Regions from separate parts of the Streptomyces sp. NPDC039736 genome, predicted to be linked through region 1. Evidence: riboswitches for the same ligand, from Rfam matches in the RefSeq annotation. Region 1 holds a riboswitch; each other region holds the start of a gene.
The links. Region 1 has a riboswitch for cyclic di-AMP ahead of ACZ56L_RS00555 (M23 family metallopeptidase). Riboswitches for the same ligand answer to the same signal wherever they lie in the genome.
Positions count from the first base shown of each region.

Region 2: another riboswitch for cyclic di-AMP. It lies ahead of ACZ56L_RS09025 (transglycosylase family protein); the one in region 1 lies ahead of ACZ56L_RS00555 (M23 family metallopeptidase).
Region 3: another riboswitch for cyclic di-AMP. It lies ahead of ACZ56L_RS05005 (M23 family metallopeptidase); the one in region 1 lies ahead of ACZ56L_RS00555 (M23 family metallopeptidase).
Region 4: another riboswitch for cyclic di-AMP. It lies ahead of ACZ56L_RS04040 (M23 family metallopeptidase); the one in region 1 lies ahead of ACZ56L_RS00555 (M23 family metallopeptidase).

Region 1 is NZ_JBVIUQ010000001.1:131,974-136,442, forward strand. Features, by position in the region: gene ACZ56L_RS00545 (M16 family metallopeptidase) at 1-866, shown strand, start outside; gene ACZ56L_RS00550 (M16 family metallopeptidase) at 914-2,278, shown strand; cyclic di-AMP (ydaO/yuaA leader) riboswitch at 2,531-2,698, shown strand; gene ACZ56L_RS00555 (M23 family metallopeptidase) at 2,713-3,504, shown strand; gene ACZ56L_RS00560 (HPr family phosphocarrier protein) at 3,723-4,004, opposite strand; gene ACZ56L_RS00565 (bifunctional acetate--CoA ligase family protein/GNAT family N-acetyltransferase) at 4,155-4,469, shown strand, end outside.
Region 2 is NZ_JBVIUQ010000002.1:893,600-898,068, reverse strand. Features, by position in the region: gene eno (phosphopyruvate hydratase) at 1-1,276, opposite strand, end outside; gene ACZ56L_RS09025 (transglycosylase family protein) at 1,788-2,501, opposite strand; cyclic di-AMP (ydaO/yuaA leader) riboswitch at 2,504-2,707, opposite strand; gene ACZ56L_RS09020 (transglycosylase family protein) at 2,972-4,099, opposite strand; gene ACZ56L_RS09015 (cytochrome P450 family protein) at 4,215-4,469, opposite strand, start outside.
Region 3 is NZ_JBVIUQ010000002.1:18,099-22,567, forward strand. Features, by position in the region: gene ACZ56L_RS05000 (aldo/keto reductase) at 1-420, opposite strand, end outside; gene ACZ56L_RS05005 (M23 family metallopeptidase) at 474-1,670, opposite strand; cyclic di-AMP (ydaO/yuaA leader) riboswitch at 1,868-2,001, opposite strand; gene ACZ56L_RS05010 (PP2C family protein-serine/threonine phosphatase) at 2,234-3,514, opposite strand; tRNA gene ACZ56L_RS05015 (tRNA-Met) at 3,667-3,740, opposite strand; gene ACZ56L_RS05020 (serine/threonine-protein kinase) at 3,934-4,469, shown strand, end outside.
Region 4 is NZ_JBVIUQ010000001.1:956,854-961,322, reverse strand. Features, by position in the region: gene ACZ56L_RS04050 (carbohydrate kinase family protein) at 1-251, shown strand, start outside; gene ACZ56L_RS04045 (SGNH/GDSL hydrolase family protein) at 265-1,056, opposite strand; gene ACZ56L_RS04040 (M23 family metallopeptidase) at 1,242-2,246, opposite strand; cyclic di-AMP (ydaO/yuaA leader) riboswitch at 2,249-2,429, opposite strand; gene ACZ56L_RS04035 (tyrosine-protein phosphatase) at 2,773-3,573, shown strand; gene ACZ56L_RS04030 (DUF6126 family protein) at 3,583-3,912, opposite strand; gene ACZ56L_RS04025 (helix-turn-helix domain-containing protein) at 3,912-4,469, opposite strand, start outside.

The DNA of each region.
Region 1 (4,469 bases):
TCGGCTCCATGGCCGACCTGGACGCGGCCACGCTCGAAGACGCCCGCGCCTTCTTCCGCACGTACTACGCGCCCAACAACGCGGTGCTGTCGATCGTCGGCGACATCGACCCCGAGCAGACGCTCGCCTGGGTGGAGAAGTACTTCGGCTCGATCCCCTCGCACGACGGCAAGCAGCCGCCCCGCGACGGCTCGCTGCCCGACGTCATCGGCGGCGAGCTGCGCGAGGTCGTCGAGGAGGAGGTCCCGGCGCGCGCGCTGATGGCCGCCTACCGGCTGCCCAGCGACGGCACCCGCGAGGCGGACGCCGCCGACCTGGCGCTCACCGTCCTCGGCGGCGGCGAGTCCTCCCGGCTGCACAACCGTCTCGTACGGCGCGACCAGACGGCCGTCGCCGCGGGCTTCGGCCTGCTGCGCCTGGCCGGGGCCCCCTCGCTGGGCTGGCTGGACGTCAAGACCTCCGGCGGTGTGGAGGTCCCGGCCATCGAGGCCGCCGTCGACGAGGAGCTCGCCCGGTTCGCCGCGGAGGGCCCCACGGCCGAGGAGATGGAGCGCGCCCAGGCCCAGTTGGAGCGCGAGTGGCTGGACCGGCTGGGCACGGTCGCCGGCCGCGCCGACGAACTGTGCCGGTACGCCGTCCTGTTCGGCGACCCGCAGCTCGCCCTGAGCGCCGTCGGGCGCGTCCTGGAGGTCACCGCCGAGGAGGTCCAGGCCGTGGCCAAGGCCCGGCTGCGCCCGGACAACCGCGCGGTCCTGGTGTACGAACCGACGGCCGCCTCCGACGATGCAGCCGCGGACGCAGTCGCAGCCGCGGACGTGCGGGAAGGCGCGCAGGAGAACGACGAGCAGGAAGGGGCGGACCAGTGACGGAGACCGCAGCCACCACCGGCGGGAGCGCGGCCGTGACCAGCGCGATGCAGTTCCACCCGCAGCCGCAGCCCGGGCCCGCCACCCCGTGGGCCTTCCCCGCCCCCGAGCGCGGCGCGCTGCCCAACGGCCTGACCGTGCTGCGCTGCGACCGCCCCGGCCAGAAGCTGGTGGCCGTCGAGGTCTTCCTCGCCGCGCCCCTGGAGGCCGAGCCGAAGGGCCTGGACGGCGTCGCCACGATCATGTCGCGCGCCTTCACCGAGGGCACCGACAAGCACTCCGCCGAGGAGTTCGCCGCCGAGCTGGAGCGCTGCGGCGCCACCCTCGACGCGTTCGCCGACCACCCGGGCGTGCGGGTCTCCCTCGAAGTCCCGGTCTCCCGGCTGCCCAAGGCGCTCGGACTGCTCGCCGACGCCCTGCGCGCACCGGCGTTCGCGGACGGCGAGATCGAGCGTCTCGTACGCAACCGGCTCGACGAGCTCCCGCACGAGGCGGCCAACCCGTCCCGTCGGGCCGCCAAGCAGCTCTCCCACGAGCTGTTCCCGGCGGACCTGCGCATGTCGCGCCCCCGCCAGGGTACCGAGGAGACGGTCAAGAACATCGACTCCGCGGCCGTGCGCGCCTTCTACGAGGCGCACGTCCGCCCGGCCACCGCCACGGCGGTCGTCGTCGGCGACCTCACCGGCATCGACCTGGACGCGGTCCTGGCCGAGACCCTGGGCGCTTGGACGGGCGACACGGCGGCCGCGCGCCCCGTTCCGGCGATCACCGCCGACGACACGGGCCGCGTGGTCGTCGTGGACCGCCCCGGCGCGGTCCAGACGCAGCTCCTGATCGGCCGCATCGGCGCCGACCGGCACGACCGCGTCTGGCCCGCCCAGGTGCTCGGCACGTACTGCCTCGGCGGCACCCTCACCTCCCGCCTGGACCGCGTCCTGCGCGAGGAGAAGGGCTACACCTACGGCGTGCGCGCCTTCGGCCAGGTGCTGCGCTCCGCCGAGGACGGCACGGGCGCCGCCATGCTGGCCATCAGCGGCTCCGTGGACACCGAGTCGACCGGGCCCGCCCTGGAGGACCTGTGGAAGGTCCTGCGGACGCTCGCGGCCGAGGGACTCACCGACGCCGAGCGCGACGTCGCCGTGCAGAACCTGGTCGGGGTCGCCCCGCTCAAGTACGAGACGGCCTCGGCGGTCGCGGGCACGCTGGCCGACCAGGTCGAGCAGCACCTGCCCGACGACTTCCAGGCCCAGCTGTACGCGCGGCTGGCCGCGACCGGCACCGTGGAGGCCACCGCCGCGGTGGTGAACGCCTTCCCGGTGGACAGGCTGGTCACGGTCCTGGTCGGCGACGCGTCCCGGATCGTGGAGCCGGTGCGCGCGTTGGACATCGGCGAGGTCACGGTCGTGAGCTGACCGGCCCGCCGACCGGTTCACCGGCCGCTTGACCGATCAAAGGTCATCCGGGCGGCCGGTGGAAAGCAGGACGAAAAGGACCCCGACGGCTTCCCGGTCGTCGGGGTCCTCCCGTATGCCCGATTTGTTGCGGAGGTTGCCTGTCTGCCGTGTGGGCTCCTTCACAAAAGCGGCCGTGTGTTTGGAGATTGAAAGAAGTGCCGCTTAGCGTCGACCCGGCTGCCCGTCAGAGTGCGCCGCAACCGCGGCACCGGGCAGTCATCGCCGAGTCCCCGTCAGGCGCGAGCCTGGGGAGCCGGGGACCCACTTGAGTCCCTGGGGTGAATCGGACGCCATCGCCCGCACGGGCGGGTGGGGTCCGTAGGAGACCTTCCTGCTCCGAACCCGTCAGCTAACCCGGTAGGCGAGAAGGAAGGAAAGGAAACAGCCACTCCATGGCGTTCACCCGTGCCGCCGGGAAGCACCGGCGTCCCTCCGTGCTGTCGCGCAAGAGCGCCAACATCGCCGGAGTCGCCGCACTCACCACGACCGGTGTCATCGGAACCCTGGCCCCGCAGGCCTTCGCCGCCGAGCAGGACCTGGCCGCGGAGGACACCGGCACCATCCGCGCCGTCGCCCTGGACCACTCCGCCGAGGTCGTGGCCGAGCGGATCGAGGAGCAGGCCCAGGCGCAGCAGAAGGTGCTGGACGAGGCCGAGGCCGCCCGCAAGGCGGAGGCCGAGCGCAAGGCCGAGGCCAAGCGCAAGGCCGAGGCGAGGGCCAAGAAGGAGCGCGAGGACCGCGAGCGCGCCGCCCGCGAGGCCGAGCGCAAGCGCCTCAACACCTTCCGGCTGCCGGTGGCCGGTTCGTACGTCTCCACCAGCTACAAGTCCGGCGGCGCCCTGTGGTCCTCCGGCAGCCACTCCGGCGTCGACTTCCACGCCGCCTCCGGCACCTCCGTGGTCGCCGTCGGCGCCGGCACGGTCGTCGAGGCCGGCTGGGGCGGCGCGTACGGCAACAACATCGTGATCAGGATGAACGACGGCTCGTACACCCAGTACGGCCACCTCTCCTCGATCGGCGTCTCGGTCGGCCAGAGCGTCGGCTCCGGCGACCAGATAGGCCTGGCCGGCTCGACCGGCAACTCCACCGGCCCGCACCTGCACTTCGAGGCCCGCACCTCGCCCGAGTACGGCTCGGACATCGACCCCGTCGCGTACCTGCGCGCGCACGGCGTCAGCGTCTGACCGCGAACTCCACAAGGAAGGGCCCCGGCTCCCCATGAGCCGGGGCCCTTTCGCGTTCCACCGGACGCCGCGGCCCGCTCCGGTCCCGCCGGACGCCGCGGCCCGCTCCCGGAATTCCCGGGAACGGCACGAGCCGCGGCCCCCGGAATCCGGGATGCCGCGGCTCGTGCGCGGGAATTTCGCCCGTACGGGCGCGGCCTCACGTGGCCGCGGGGGTCTCAGACGGTCTCGGGGAGCTCGTCCAGGCCCTCGGCGACCAGCTTCGCGAGACGGTCCAGGGCGGCGTCCGCGCCCTCGGCCTCGGACGCCAGCACGATCTCCTCGCCGCCCTGCGCGCCCAGGCCCAGCAGCGCCAGCATCGACGCGGCGTTGACCGGGGTGCCGCCCGCCTTGGCGATGGTGACGGGGACGCCGGTGGCCGTGACGGCGCGGACGAAGATGGAGGCGGGGCGGGCGTGCAGGCCCTCGGCCCAGCCGACGGTGACGCGGCGCTCAACCATGGTGTTGCCCTTCATGTGCTTATTGGTTGTCTAGACCAGTCTCTCATGTGGTGCGGGCTGCTCTGCCCGGCGAAAGTCCCGGGGAGGACCGGCCGAACAGGACCAGACTGCCCCGCCCTCCGGACCCCCGCGAGTCGTAGGCTGCACACCATGGCCAAGGCTGCGGACGATGCGGATCAGGTGGGCGGGGCGCCGGAGCGGGCGCGTTCCGACCAGTCGGAGCACGCGTACCCCGACCACTGGGAGGCGGACGTCGTACTGCGCGACGGCGGAACGGCGCGCATCCGGCCCATCACCACCCAGGACGCCGACCGGCTGGTCAGCTTCTACGAACAGGTCTCGGACGAGTCGAAGTACTACCGCTTCTTCGCGCCCTACCCCCGGCTGTCCGCCAAGGACGTCCACCGTTTCACCCACCACGACTACGTCGACCGGGTGGGCCTGGCCGTCACCGTGGGCGGCGAG
Region 2 (4,469 bases), on a different contig from region 1:
ACCGCGGGAACGCGGAGCGGCCGGCGTACACCGCGGCGTCGTCGAGGATCTCCTCGATGCGCAGCAGCTGGTTGTACTTCGCGACGCGGTCCGAGCGGGCCGGGGCGCCGGTCTTGATCTGGCCGCAGTTCACGGCGACGGCGAGGTCGGCGATGGTGACGTCCTCGGTCTCGCCGGAGCGGTGGCTCATCATGCACTTGAAGCCGTTGCGCTGCGCGAGCTCGACGGCGTCCAGCGTCTCGGTGAGCGAGCCGATCTGGTTGACCTTGACCAGGAGGGCGTTCGCGGAGCCCTCCTCGATGCCGCGGGCCAGGCGCTCGGGGTTGGTGACGAAGAGGTCGTCGCCGACGATCTGGACCTTGGAGCCGATGCGGTCGGTGATGACCTTCCAGCCCGCCCAGTCGTCCTCGTACAGCGGGTCCTCGATGGAGACCAGCGGGTACGCGGAGACGAGCTCCTCGTAGTACTCGGTCATCTCGGCGGCCGAGCGGGACTTGCCCTCGAACTCGTACTTGCCGTCCTTGTAGAACTCGGAGGCGGCGACGTCGAGCGCGAGCGCGATCTGCTCGCCGGGGATGTAACCGGCCTGCTGGATGGCCTCGACGATGAGGTCGAGGGCGGCGCGGTTGGACTCCAGGTTCGGCGCGAAGCCGCCCTCGTCGCCGAGGCCGGTGGACAGGCCCTTGGTCTTCAGCACCTTCTTGAGGGTGTGGTAGACCTCGGCGCCCCAGCGCAGGGCCTCGGAGAAGGACTCGGCGCCGATCGGCGCGATCATGAACTCCTGGATGTCGACGTTGGAGTCGGCGTGCGACCCGCCGTTGAGGATGTTCATCATCGGGACGGGCAGCAGGTGCGCGTTCGGGCCGCCGAGGTAGCGGAACAGCGGCAGGTCGCTGGCCTCGGAGGCGGCGTGCGCGACGGCCAGGGAGACGCCGAGGATGGCGTTGGCGCCCAGCGAGCCCTTGTTCTCGGTGGCGTCCAGGTCGAACATCGCCTGGTCGATCAGGCGCTGCTCGGTGGCGTCGTAGCCGACGAGCTCCGGGCCGATCTGCTCGATGACGGCGAGGACGGCCTTCTCGACGCCCTTGCCCAGGTAGCGGTTCGGGTCGCCGTCACGGAGCTCGATGGCTTCGAAGGCACCGGTGGAGGCGCCGGACGGAACGGCAGCACGACCCGTGCTGCCGTCGTCGAGGCCGACCTCGACCTCGACCGTGGGGTTGCCTCGGGAGTCCAGGATTTCCCGGGCTACGACGACGTCGATGGACGGCACGAGCATCTCCTTATGGGATGTGACGCGAAGGTGGCGGGCCCCCGGAAGGGGCACACGGCGCAGGGTCTCTTTCGGCCTTGCGACAAGAGCCTAACCGGCTCCAGGGCATCGGCCAGCCGATCGACCGCACGCTGGGACGAAAAGATGCCCGAATGCCTGTAATACAGGACGAAGGACCCCGGTGACCTCACCGAGGGTCACGGATCTGTTCTCCCGCGAGCACGGCCCGTGTGCACGCCTGAGTGCTGACGCGCACGGGTGAGCCCTCTCGGGCCGACGCGGCCGGCGGCGCCCGCCCGTACAGGGGACGGCCCCGGCGGGACGCGTTCGGGGGGAAGTCGCGTCCGGCCGGGGCCGGGGTGCGGAAGGGGGCGGGGGTGAGCCGCCCCCTTCCGCTGCGGACTCCGGGCGGGGGTGGGCCGCCGGAGGTCCGCGGTGCGGGAACCGGGCGGGGGTGGGCCGCCGGGGTTCCCGCGGGGCGGGGACGGACGGGGGTGGGCCGTCGGTCCCCGCTGGATCAGCGCAGGTGGAGCTGCTGACCCGGGAAGATGAGGTCGGCGTCGGAGACGACGTCCTCATTGAGGTCTGCGATGTGCTGCCAGCCGCCCTTGACGTTCTTCGCCTCGGCGATCTTCGACAGGGTGTCGCCGGCCTTCACCTGGTACTCGCCGTCACCCTTCTTGATCGGGCCACCGGCCTTGGACTCGACCTTCGGCACCGAGCGGGTCTGGCTGCGGGAGGCGGCCGGGGCCTCGCGCTTCTTCTCCGCCTTGGGGGCGGACTTCACGGACTTGGTGGACTTCGCGGACTTCTGCGAGGAGCCGGAGCCCGTGCTGACGCCCGGGTCGACACCGTCGTTGCTCAGGTTGCCCGCACCGGCGCAGGCCCAGGCGCCGGGGCCCTGGATCTTGAGCAGCTTCTCGGCGGTGGCGATCTGCTGGCCCTTGGTGGCCAGGTCGGCGCGCGGGGCGTACTTGGTGCCACCGGCGGCGGCCCACGAGGAGTTCGTGAACTGCAGGCCGCCGTAGTAGCCGTTGCCCGTGTTGATGGACCAGTTGCCGCCGGACTCGCACTGGGCGACGGCGTCCCAGGTGTCGACGGAGGCGGCGGAGGCCGAGGTGGCCCCCATCAGCGGGGCGGCGACCGCGACACCGGTGACGCCGGCGATGGCGGCGGCACGGGTGGCCTTGGACGGACGGCGGTGCTTGCCCTTGCTGCTGAAAAGCGACATGGATATTCCCTCACCGACGCCTTCGAGGTGAGCTGTCGGGTTCGGGCTGTGAGTTCGCCCGGCCTCCGGTCCGGATTTCCGCACACTGCTTGCTGCGGCATTCCGTTTCGGCGGCTTCACCCCAAGCCGTTCCCGTCACGTCTCTCAACGTCCGGGCCCGGCACTTACCTTGGGTCCCCCGCTCCTGCCTACGGCGCTTTCGCGACGACTGCTGCCGAGGCCCGCCGGCAGGATTCGGCGTGCGGGCTCCGGTGCTCACCGGTGGCGAGCGATGACGACCGTAATCACAGGTGCCCCGGATGTTCAAAGAGGCACATCCGGGACATCTGCCCCGTACTTGCCCTCTCCTCCCTTGCGTTTACGCAGGTCAGAGGGGGCTTACCGGGAGTCGCCCGAAGGGACGCGCCAGTTGGGGCGAAGAGACTCATGTCTCACTTGCGCAAATATGGACACAAGCCCCCCAACCACCCCTACTTTTCGCTCTTCTCCGCCGTCTGACCCTCGCTCAGATCCAGGTGCTGACCAGGCTTGATGAGGTCCGGGTCGGTGCCGAGGGACTTCTTGTTGGCCTCGTAGAGGGCCGACCAGCCGCCGGGGACCTCCGCGGCGTCCGCGATGTGCCAGAGGTTGTCACCGGGGCGCACGGTGTACGACTCCTGCTCGGGCGCGCCGCCCGGCCCCTTCTCGCCGCCGCCCCGCGAGGCGTGCCGCCCGGCGTCCCGCTCGGCGAGTTCCCCTTCGGGCGAATCGTCCGGTGCGAGGGAGGAGTTCTCCGGCGCGGGCACGCCGCGGTGCTTGCCGGTGCCGGACGTGCCCCGGTCCTCGGCGCCCGGGGCGCCGGTGGCGTCGGGCACGCCCGGGGGCGTGGTGGCGTCGCCGCCCGGCCCGGTGCTGGGCGAGACGCTGGAGCCGGGAGTGGGCTCGACGGGGACGGCGGTGCCGGCGTCGGGCGTGCCGGCGTTCGGGTCCGGGGTCGCGGAGGCGTCGCCGCTCGGGACGGCGCCGGGGGTCCGGTCGCCCGGGGCCTGGTCGCCCAGGGGCCGGTCGCCCGCCGGGGTGTCGTCGCCGGGCCCGGCGTCGGCCGCCGCGCCGTCCGCCGCGTCCGGCTTCGCGGAGTGCGCCGGGGGCGTGGGAGGCGTACGGGAGTCGATGCCGGCGATCGCGCCGGGGTCGGCGGCGTCCACCCCCGCCCCGCCGGAACCGGAACCGGACTGCCCGCCGCCGCCCGGGGCGAGCCCGGAGATGACGGCGCAGCTCGGCCAGGCCTGCGGGCCCTCGGCCCGGAAGACCTTCTCGGCCACCTCGATCTGCTGCGAGCGGCTGGCGAGGTCGGCCCGCGGGGCGTAGGCGTCGCCGCCGTACTGCTCCCACTTGTCCTGGGAGAACTGGAGCCCGCCGTAGTGCCCGTTGCCCAGGTCGGCGCTCCACGCACCGCCGCTCTCGCACTCGGCGACGCGGTCCCAGGCACCTGCCTCGACCGCTCCGGCGCTGGTGGCGCCGAGAAGCGGAATCGCGAGCGCGGAGCCGGTGACCCCGGCGGCGACGACGAGTGCGGGGGCCTGACGCGGGCGGCGGTGTTTACCGTTCCCGGAACGCATGCGGTTGCCTTTCGCTGACGGTGACTCGGCTTCTGGCGAAACAGCCGGGTCGCCCGTGAACGTAGCCGCAGTCGAACACCCGTCACAAGTCGGTGCAGCGGAGATCACGTAAAGGTCACATCGCTGCCGACCGGTCATTTCCGGTGCCCCGCACGCCGCTTCCGAACTCCACCGGCAGCGTGCGCAGTCCGCGCATGATGAGCCCGCCGCGCCACCGCAAATCAGCAGGTTCCGCCGCGAGTCGCAGGTCAGGAAGACGGGTCAGCAGGGTCGCCAGCGCGGTCTGCGCTTCGAGCCGCGCGAGGGGCGCGCCGAGGCAGTAGTGGATGCCGTGCCCGTACCCGAGATGCTGATTGTCCCGACGGCTGAG
Region 3 (4,469 bases), on a different contig from region 1:
GGTGACGATCTCCTCGACCGGCACGGCCGGGTCGTCGAAGTGCGTGTAGTAGAGGTCGATGTACTCGGTGCCCAGGCGGCGCAGCGACGCCTCGGCGGCGGCCTTGACGGTGGTGGCGGACAGGCCCTTGTAGGAGGGGTGCGCGCCGACCTTGGTGGCGATCACGACCTCGTCCCGGTTGCCCCGGGCGGCCAGCCACTCGCCGAGGACGCGCTCGGACTCGCCGCCCTCGTTGCCCGGCGCCCAGGCCGAGTAGGAGTCGGCGCTGTCCACGAAGTTGCCCCCGCCCGCGACGTACGCGTCGAGGACGGCGAAGGACTGGTCGCGGTCGGCGGTCCAGCCGAAGACGTTGCCGCCGAGGGCGAGCGGGAAGACGTCGAGACCGGAGCCGCCCAGCGGGCGGAGAGGGGAGGAAGTCATGCCGTACGACAACCACCGGGCCCGCCGGGCCTATTCCGTGTACGGGCCAGGGATCAGACGGTGAGGCCCTTGCCGCGCAGCCAGGCCGCCGGGTCGACGCCGGCGCCGCCGGGGGTGTGGACTTCGAGGTGCAGGTGCGGTCCGGTGACGTTGCCGGTGGCGCCCACGTTGCCGATGGTCTGGCCGGTGGCGACGCCGGTGCCCGTCGCGACGTTCATCTGCGAGAGGTGGCAGTACCAGATCTCGGTGCCGTCCTTCAGCTTCAGCACGACGCGGTAGCCGTACGACCCGGACCAGCCGGCCGACGTGACGGTGCCGCCGTGCACGGCCTTGACCGGGGTGCCGGTCGGGGCGGCGAAGTCGAGCCCGGTGTGCTGTCCGGAGGACCACATCGAACCGGACTGGCCGTAGGTCGAGGTGAGGGTGTACGAGGAGGTGGGCAGCGAGTAGCTCGCGGCCAGCCTGGCGAGGCGCGCGGCCTCCGCCTCGGCGGCGGCCTTCTCGCGGGCTTCCTTCTCCGCCTTCTCCGCCTTCTCCGCCTTTTCCGCCTTCTCCTTCTCGGCCTGCCGCGCCGTGGCGTCGGCCTGCTGCTGCGCCTTCTTCGCCTCGGCCGCGGCGTCCTGCACGGCCTTGTCGCGTGCCTCCTGCCGGACGGCCTCGTCGGCCACCGTGCGCTGCTGCTCGGCCTGCTGGAGGATGCGGGCGCGCAGGCTCTCCCCGGCGCCGGCGGGCTGCTGCCCGGCCGAGGCGGGGGTCGCGGCGGCGGCCGGCGCGGCGGCGACGGTCACGCCCGCCTCCGCGGGAGCCTCTTCGGCGGAGTCGGAGAGCAGGGCGCCCACGCCCGGCAGCGACGTGGCGTCCGGCAGCGAGTCGGCGAGCGAGTCCAGGGACTCGGCGAGCTGGTCCGGCAGGGATATCGACACGGCGGGCTTGTCCTGCGCGGTGGCGATGCCGCCCGCGCCGACGGCGGCGATCACGCCGACGCCGAGGACCGTGGAGCTGCGGGCGAGGGAGCCGCGCTGCTTGGCGACCCGGTGCTTGCCGCGCAGCGGGGCGGCGGAGTCGGCGGTGGGGTTCCACTCGTCGGCGGAGGCCGGAGGGGCGTCCGGGGCGAAGGGGGAGCCCGGGGCGGAGGCGGATTCCGGGGTCCCGAACGCGGCGAAGCCGTCGAAGCCGTCGCGCCCCTGCTGCTGCGGGATCAGCGGGCCCTGCGGAGACTGCGGGACCTGCACGGCCTCTGCGGCCTGCATCGGCTGGGTGACCTGCGCGGCCTGCGGAACTCCGGCGGCTGCGACGGCTTCGGGAACGTGCGGAGCGAGGACGGCGGTGGCCCCGGTCCCCGTCCCGTGCTCGTCGCCGGGGACTCCGTAAGCCGTGTAGGAGAAAGCGGGGGCCGAGAAAGCGGGGGCTGCGGGGGCAGGCCTGTTGGACGCCACGGAGGCGCGCTCCTTTCCTTCCTTCTCGCCTACCGGGTTAGCTGACGGGTTCGGAGCAGGAAGGTCTCCTACGGGCCGGGTCGGGCCCGATTCACCCCAAGTGGTGGTTCCCCGGTTTCCTCACGGAATTCGGCGCACGCGCACGGCGCCGTCTCTGACGACGGCTGGGACGACCGTGCTGCGTTATCGAACGTTAATAGACATGTGACCGGAATTCCAAGCCGTCCCTCTTGATCCTTAACGCTCCGCAGTCACCTTTGGCCAGGACATTTCCGCTTATCTACCAGCGAACTGACGCCATCTCAGCGTCCCGGCCGCCCCGACGGCCCCAGAACGCCCTGATCGCCTCTGCCGCCCGCCCGACACCTCGCGCCCCGTCACGGACGCTTGATGATCCCCACCGTCCGCCGCCGCGCCGGCTGCCCCACGCCCGGCCGCCCCACCGCGAGCAGCGCCATGTCGTCCGTCTGCTTGCCGCCGGTGTGCACCCGTACGTCACTGGTCAGCGCGTCCAGCACGGCATCGGGCCCGGGGAAGAGCGAATGCCGCAGCCGCACCGCCGGGTCGTAGAACCGGCCCGCCCCGTCCCGCGCCTCGGACAGGCCGTCGGTGTAGAACACGAGCGTCGAACCCGCCGGGTACGCGAACTCCTTGGCCCGGTCCGGCCAGTCCCCCAGCTCCCCCATGCCCAGCGGCAGCGCGAACTCGTCCGGCTCCAGCTCGTCCAGCTCCCCGTCCGCGTACAGCAGCAGCGGCTCGGGATGCCCCCGGTTCACCAGGCGTACGACGCCCTCCGCGCGCGGGATCTCGGCGAGCACCGCCGTGGTGAAGCCCTCCAGCGCGTCCAGCCCCTCGCGCCGGGCGCCCTCGCGCTCCAGGGCCCGTTCCAGGCGCCGCGCGACGCCCTCCAGGCAGCTCTCCGTCTCGGCCGCCTCCCGGAACGCGCCGACCACCACCGCCACCGCCTCGACGGCCTCAAGTCCCTTGCCCCGCACGTCGCCCACCACGAGCCGCACCCCGTACGGCGTGTCCTGCACGGCGAAGAGATCGCCGCCGATGAAGGCGTCCGCCTCGGCCGCCTCGTACCGCGCGGCGATCTCCAGACCGCCGATGCGGGCCGGCGGTACCGGCACCACGGCCCGCTGCGCGGCCTCCGCGATGACCCGCACCGAGGCGAGCTGCCGCCCGCTGCGCCGCACGACCCGGTTGATCAGGATCGCCAGCACGGACACGGTGAGCACCGTGACCAGCTCCGTCGCGCTCACCACGGACGTCAGGGCGTCGTCGCAGATCCGCAGCCCCATCACGGCCAGCACGGAGGCGAGGGCCGTGAGCCCGGTGTTGGCCGGCGAGAAGAAGGGGGCCGCCACCAGCGGCGCGGCGGCGAACAGCGGCGAGGCGGTGAAGTCGGAGGGCGTCAGCGCGTCGAAGAAGATCCCGCCGACGATCATCAGCGCGGGCAGCGCCCGTACGAACCGGCGCGTCGTGCGGCCGCTCTCCCGGGACGGACCAGGGACGCCGGGCGTGCCGGGAGGACCGGACGCGCGGGGCGTGCCGGGCCCGCTGGACGCACTCCCCCCGGGCCCGCCGCCGGCGTCGTCCCCACGTCCGTCGCGCCCGTACCCCGCCACCGTCAGCTCTCCTGCCCAGGTCCGCACCGGGTGCGGACGGTACCGCTCCCCACCCAGGCTGGCCGGAGCCGCGCCGTACGGCGAATCGGCGTCCGCCGTACGGGTGACGGACGCGGTACCGCGCGGACATGCCGAAGGCCCGGAATCCTTGACGGATTCCGGGCCTTCGGACCACTGAGTAGCGGGGACAGGATTTGAACCTGCGACCTCTGGGTTATGAGCCCAGCGAGCTACCGAGCTGCTCCACCCCGCGTCGGTAGACACCAGCCTACGCCATCCCCGGCACCCCTCGCGACCACCTTGCCGCGCCGCACCCGCTCGCGGCCCTGCCTCTACCCTGGTGCCCGCACGTGACCGAATCGAACAGCGCGACGAACGGGATGTGACAGGTGTCGGGGGCGAACGGTGCGGAGCTGACGGGCAGGGTGCTGGGCGGTCGTTACCGCGTGACCGAGATCGTCGGACGCGGCGGCATGGGGGTGGTCGCCCGGGCCGTGGACCAACTGCTGAACCGCGAGGTCGCCGTCAAGGTCCTGCGGTCGTACACCGACGCCTCCGCGGCGGAACTGGCCGAACTGCGGGTCCGGATGCGGCGGGAGGCGCAGGCCGCCGCCCGCATCCGCCACAGCGGTGTCGTCACCGTGCACGACGTGGTCGAGGAGGCGGGGCAGCCGGTCATCGTCATGGAGCTGGTCGACGGGCCCTCCCTGGACGACGTGCTGGCCGAGCGCGGCACGCTCGACCCGCGCGAGGCCGCCGCGATCGGCGCCCGGCTGATGGACGCGCTCGACGCGGCGCACCGCGCCGGGGTGCTGCACCGGGACGTCAAGCCGGGGAACGTCCTGCTGGAGCGCGGCGGCCGGGTCGTCCTCACGGACTTCGGCATCGCCAGCCTGGAGACCACCGGCGACGAGGCGCTGTCCCGGCTGACCCGGAGCGGCCAGCTCGTCGGCTCCCTCGACTACCTCGCGCCGGAACGCGC
Region 4 (4,469 bases), 820 kb from region 1:
TGGCCCGGGACGACGGCAGCACCCCGCGCCCGGTTCCGGCGACCGTCCCGCCCGGCCGGGTGGTCGACTCCAACGGCGCGGGGGACGCCTACGTCTCCGGTTTCCTGTACGGGCGCCTGACCGGCCGCAGCCTTCAGGAGTGCGCCCACTTCGGCGCCCTCGCGGGGGCCTACGCCTGCACGGTCCCCGGCAACACCTCGCTGATCGGTCCCGAGGCCCTGCTGTCGGAGCCGTCGGACCCCTCGGCGTAGCCGCGCCGCGGGCTCAGAGCGGCAGCAGGTCCGGCCGCTTCGCCTCGACGTGGTCGCCCGAGCTCTCGCCGCGCAGCCGTCGCCCGATCCACGGCACCAGGTGCTCGCGCGCCCAGTCGATGTTGTCGCGGCGCGCGTCGAGCCTGCGGCGCGGCGCCATCGGCGGCCAGGGCTGGTCGGGGTCGGCCGGGATCTCCAGGCCGAGGACCTGACCGGCCCGCAGCGCCACCCGGGTGTGCCCCTCCGGGGAGAGGTGCAGCCGGTCGGAGTCCCAGGCCCGCCGGTCCTGCACCGACCTCAGCGACCACAGGTCCAGGACCGGGCAGCCGTACCGGTCGGCGATGGCCCGTACGTGTGCCGAGTACGTGGCGACCTTGCCGCGCAGGTGGCGCAGCACGGGGATGCCCCGGGTGTCGAAGCCGGTGGTCACCATGACCGTGCCGACGGCCGAGGTGAGGTCGGCGACGGCCCTCTCGAACCGTTCGGCGACGTCGTCGGGGTCGGAGCCGGGCCGGATGATGTCGTTGCCGCCCGCGCAGAAGCTGACAAGGTCGGGGGCGAGCTGCTTGGCCCGGGGGACCTGGTCGGCCACGATCTGGTCGAGCAGTTTGCCGCGTACGGCGAGGTTTGCGTAACGGAAGGTGTGTTCGGGTACCCGGTCGTCCAGGAGGACGGCAAGCCGGTCGGCCCACCCGATGAACGCGCCGCCGGGGCCGGGGTCGCCGACCCCTTCGGTGAAGCTGTCCCCGATCGCCGCGTACGACCCGATGGTGCCTGCGCTGAATGATCTCGAATCGTCTGCCACGTCGACACATCCTTCACTTTCGCAAGTGACCTACGCCACCGTAGGGAGGGGTTGACGGAGGGTGAGATATGCCACCGGTCAAGATTCACCCAACCCGGAATACGCGGGTGGCGCTTCGGGATACGCGTCTCGCCCCCGCACCGGGGCCGGTGCGGGGGCGAGTGGGCCGTGGGGGGCGGTCCGTACTAGAGCGGGACGCCGTTGTTGCGCAGGTAGCCCAGCGGGTCGATGTCCGAGCCGTAGCCGGGGCCGGTGCGGATCTCGAAGTGCAGGTGCGGGCCGGAGGAGTTGCCGGTGGAGCCGGAGTAGCCGATCTGCTGGCCGCCGGAGACGCTCTGGCCGGAGCGGACGCCCAGCGCGGAGAGGTGGGCGTACTGCGAGTAGCGGCCGTCGTTGTGCCGGATGACGACCTCGTTGCCGTACGCGCCGCCCCAGCCGGCGGAGACCACGGTGCCCGCGGCGACTGCCTTGACCGGGGTGCCCGAGGACGCGCGGAAGTCGACACCGGTGTGGTAACCGCTGGACCAGCTGCCGCCGGAGGCGCGGTAGGGGGTGGAGACGCCCGAGGGGACGGGGGCGCTGAAGCCGGAGCGCTGCGTCTGCCGCTTGCTCTCGGTGCGCTGCTCGGTGCGCTGCTCGGCCCGCTTCTCCGTCCGCTTCTGGGAGCGCTGCTCGACGCGGCTCTCGGTGCGCTGCTCGGCGCGCTTGTCGGTGCGCTCCACGCGCTCGGTCCGCTGCTGCTGCGGGGCCGGGGCGGTGGCCTTCCGCTCGGCGGCCGCGGGGGCCTTGCCGCCGAGGGTGAGCTTCATGCCGGGGAAGATCAGCGAGGGGTTCTCACCGACGACCTCCCTGTTGTCGCCGTAGACCTTCTGCCAGCCGCCGCGCACGTCCTGGTCCGCGGCGATCTTCGAGAGGCTGTCGCCGGACACCACGGAGTACGTACGGGTGCCGGTCTTCGGCGCGGCGGCGGGGGCCGCCTGCCGGGGCTCGGCCGCGCGCTGCTGCGGGAGCTGCGCCTCGGCGGCGGCCTGCGGCAGCGCGACGGGGGCGGCGCCCTGGTCGGCGGCGTTCGCACCGGTGGCGCCGATGAGCGGAAGGGCCAGTGCGGCGCCGCCCGTGCCGGCGGCGACGAAGCCCCGGGTGAGCGGGGAACTGGACTTCGGGCGGCGGTGCTTACCCTGAGCAGGCATGACGATGTCCTCTCCGGCGCCTGCGAGGTGAGCTGTCGGGTTCGGGCTGGAGATGCCCGGCCGCGCTCCACATCCGGGAGCGCTGCTTCACCCCGAGCCGTTCCGGCGGACTGTCGTCCTCCGGTACGGCGTACTACCTGGGTCCCCCGCTCCTGCCACACGAAGAAAAAGGGAAAGTGACTCCGAGCGGTGGCAGGATTCGGCGGTCCACCCGGATTGACGGTGACCGTAAGCGAGTGCGGACCGCCGGAACAAGCCGTTCCCCTTTTCTCCCTCGCCAGAACACGCCTTCTTCACGATTCTCCCGGTGGCGCGCAATCGTCCCGGGCACCATCTCCCGCCTCTGGCCTGCCGTTTGACGCTTCGGCAGCAGACGTCACGGTTCGCTCTATGATTCTGCTCACTCGCACCCCCGTACGACCCAGACGGTTGCCTCAGGCACCCATATGGGGGCGCTTCTGTCGTATCGTCGGCCCGTGGCCCTCGTCGGCGTGCCCGCGTCGGCGGACGACCTTGAGGAGCACTCGTGACGCAGCAGGCATCGCCGTCGGCCGAGCCGGATCTCGCAGGCGTACGGAACTTCCGCGACGTGGGCGGGCTGCCCACCGCGGACGGCCGTCGGACGCGTTACGGACGGCTCTTCCGCAGCGGCCACCTGGCGCACGCCACCGAGTCCGACACGGCGTTCTTCCACTCGCTCGGACTCCACACGATCTTCGACTTCCGCAACGCGGCGGACCAGGAGCTGGAGGGTCCGGACGTCGAGCTGACCGGTGTGCGGAACGTGAACATCCCGCTGAGCGACCCCGCGGACGGCGCCGAGTTCTGGATGATGGTGCGCGACGGCAACCTCGACCAGCTGCGCGAGATCCTCGACGACGGCAAGGCTGCGGCGCGCATGACGGCGTCGTACCGCCGCATGATCAAGGACCGCACCGCGGAGCACAGCCGGGTGCTGCACGCCTTGGCCGAGGACAGTGTTCCGGCGCTGATGCACTGCGCGGCGGGCAAGGACCGCGCGGGTCTGTCGATCGCGGTGACGCTGCTGGCCGTGGGCGTGGAGCCGGACGCGATCCGGGCGGACTACGTGAAGTCCAACGACCCGCACCGCCGCTACCGGGTGCGCCGCTCCAGCGCCTCGCCGGAGGCCATGAACGGCGAGGTGATGCGCCTGCTCGCACCGCTCTTCGACGCCCGGGCAGAGTACCTGGACGCGGCCTTCGCCACCATCGAGGAGACCTGGGGCACCACGGACGCCTACCTGGAACGGGGACTGCGGGTGACGCCCGGGGTCCGCGAGGCGCTGCGCGAGCGGCTCACGGAGTGACCGGGCCGCTCAGGCGTCGCCGATCGTGAACAGCAGGAAGATGAACGCCGCGACGATGTGCCCGACCACGATGTAGAGGAAGACCCGCACCACGAGGCCGTGCGGCGCCTTGTCCGCGACGAATCCGTCCGGGCCGGCCCTGCCCGCGCCGTCCTGCCACTCGGCGCCCCGGTCGGAGCCGGGGCGGGAGGCGCGGGCTGCCTCGTCGGCGGCGCGGGCGATGGCGCTCAGGGCGGTGGTCTGCGCCTCGGTGAGCTGCTGGGCGGGGGCGGGTCCGGGAGCCTTCACGAAGCCCTGCGCGGGGGCGAGTCCCGGCGGCTGTGCGGTGGACTCGGTCATCATGACTCCTGGGGCAGGCAGAGCCCGGCGACGGTGCTCTGCATCAGTGTGTGGAGGAACAGCAGCTCGGCCCCCTGCGGCGTCACCGCGGTGATCCGGTGCGGGGTGAGCGAGTCGAAGTGGGCGCTGTCGCCCTCGTCCAGGGTGTGCACGCGCTCCCCGAGCACCAGGCGCAGCCGCCCCTCGAGCACGTACAGCCACTCCTCGCCGGGATGGACCCGTACGAGATCCCGCTGGGCGGCGTGCGGCACGTGGACGCGCAGCGCCTGCATGGCCCGGCCGTGGCTGCCGGCCTGCCGGTACGTCCAGCCGTCGGCCTCGCGGGCGGTCATCTCGCCGGACCGCACGACGGCGTCCGGGGCGGCCGCCGTCTCGCCGAGGACCTCGGAGACGGTCGTGCCGTAGACCCGGGCCAGCGCGAGGAGCATCGGCAGCGAGGGCTGGCGCTGTCCGGTCTCCAACCGGGAGAGGTGCGCGGGCGAGAGCCCGGCGCGGCGGGCCGCGGCCTCCAGCGTGAATCCGCCGCGGCGGCGGAGTTCTCGCAGGTGGGGAGCGAC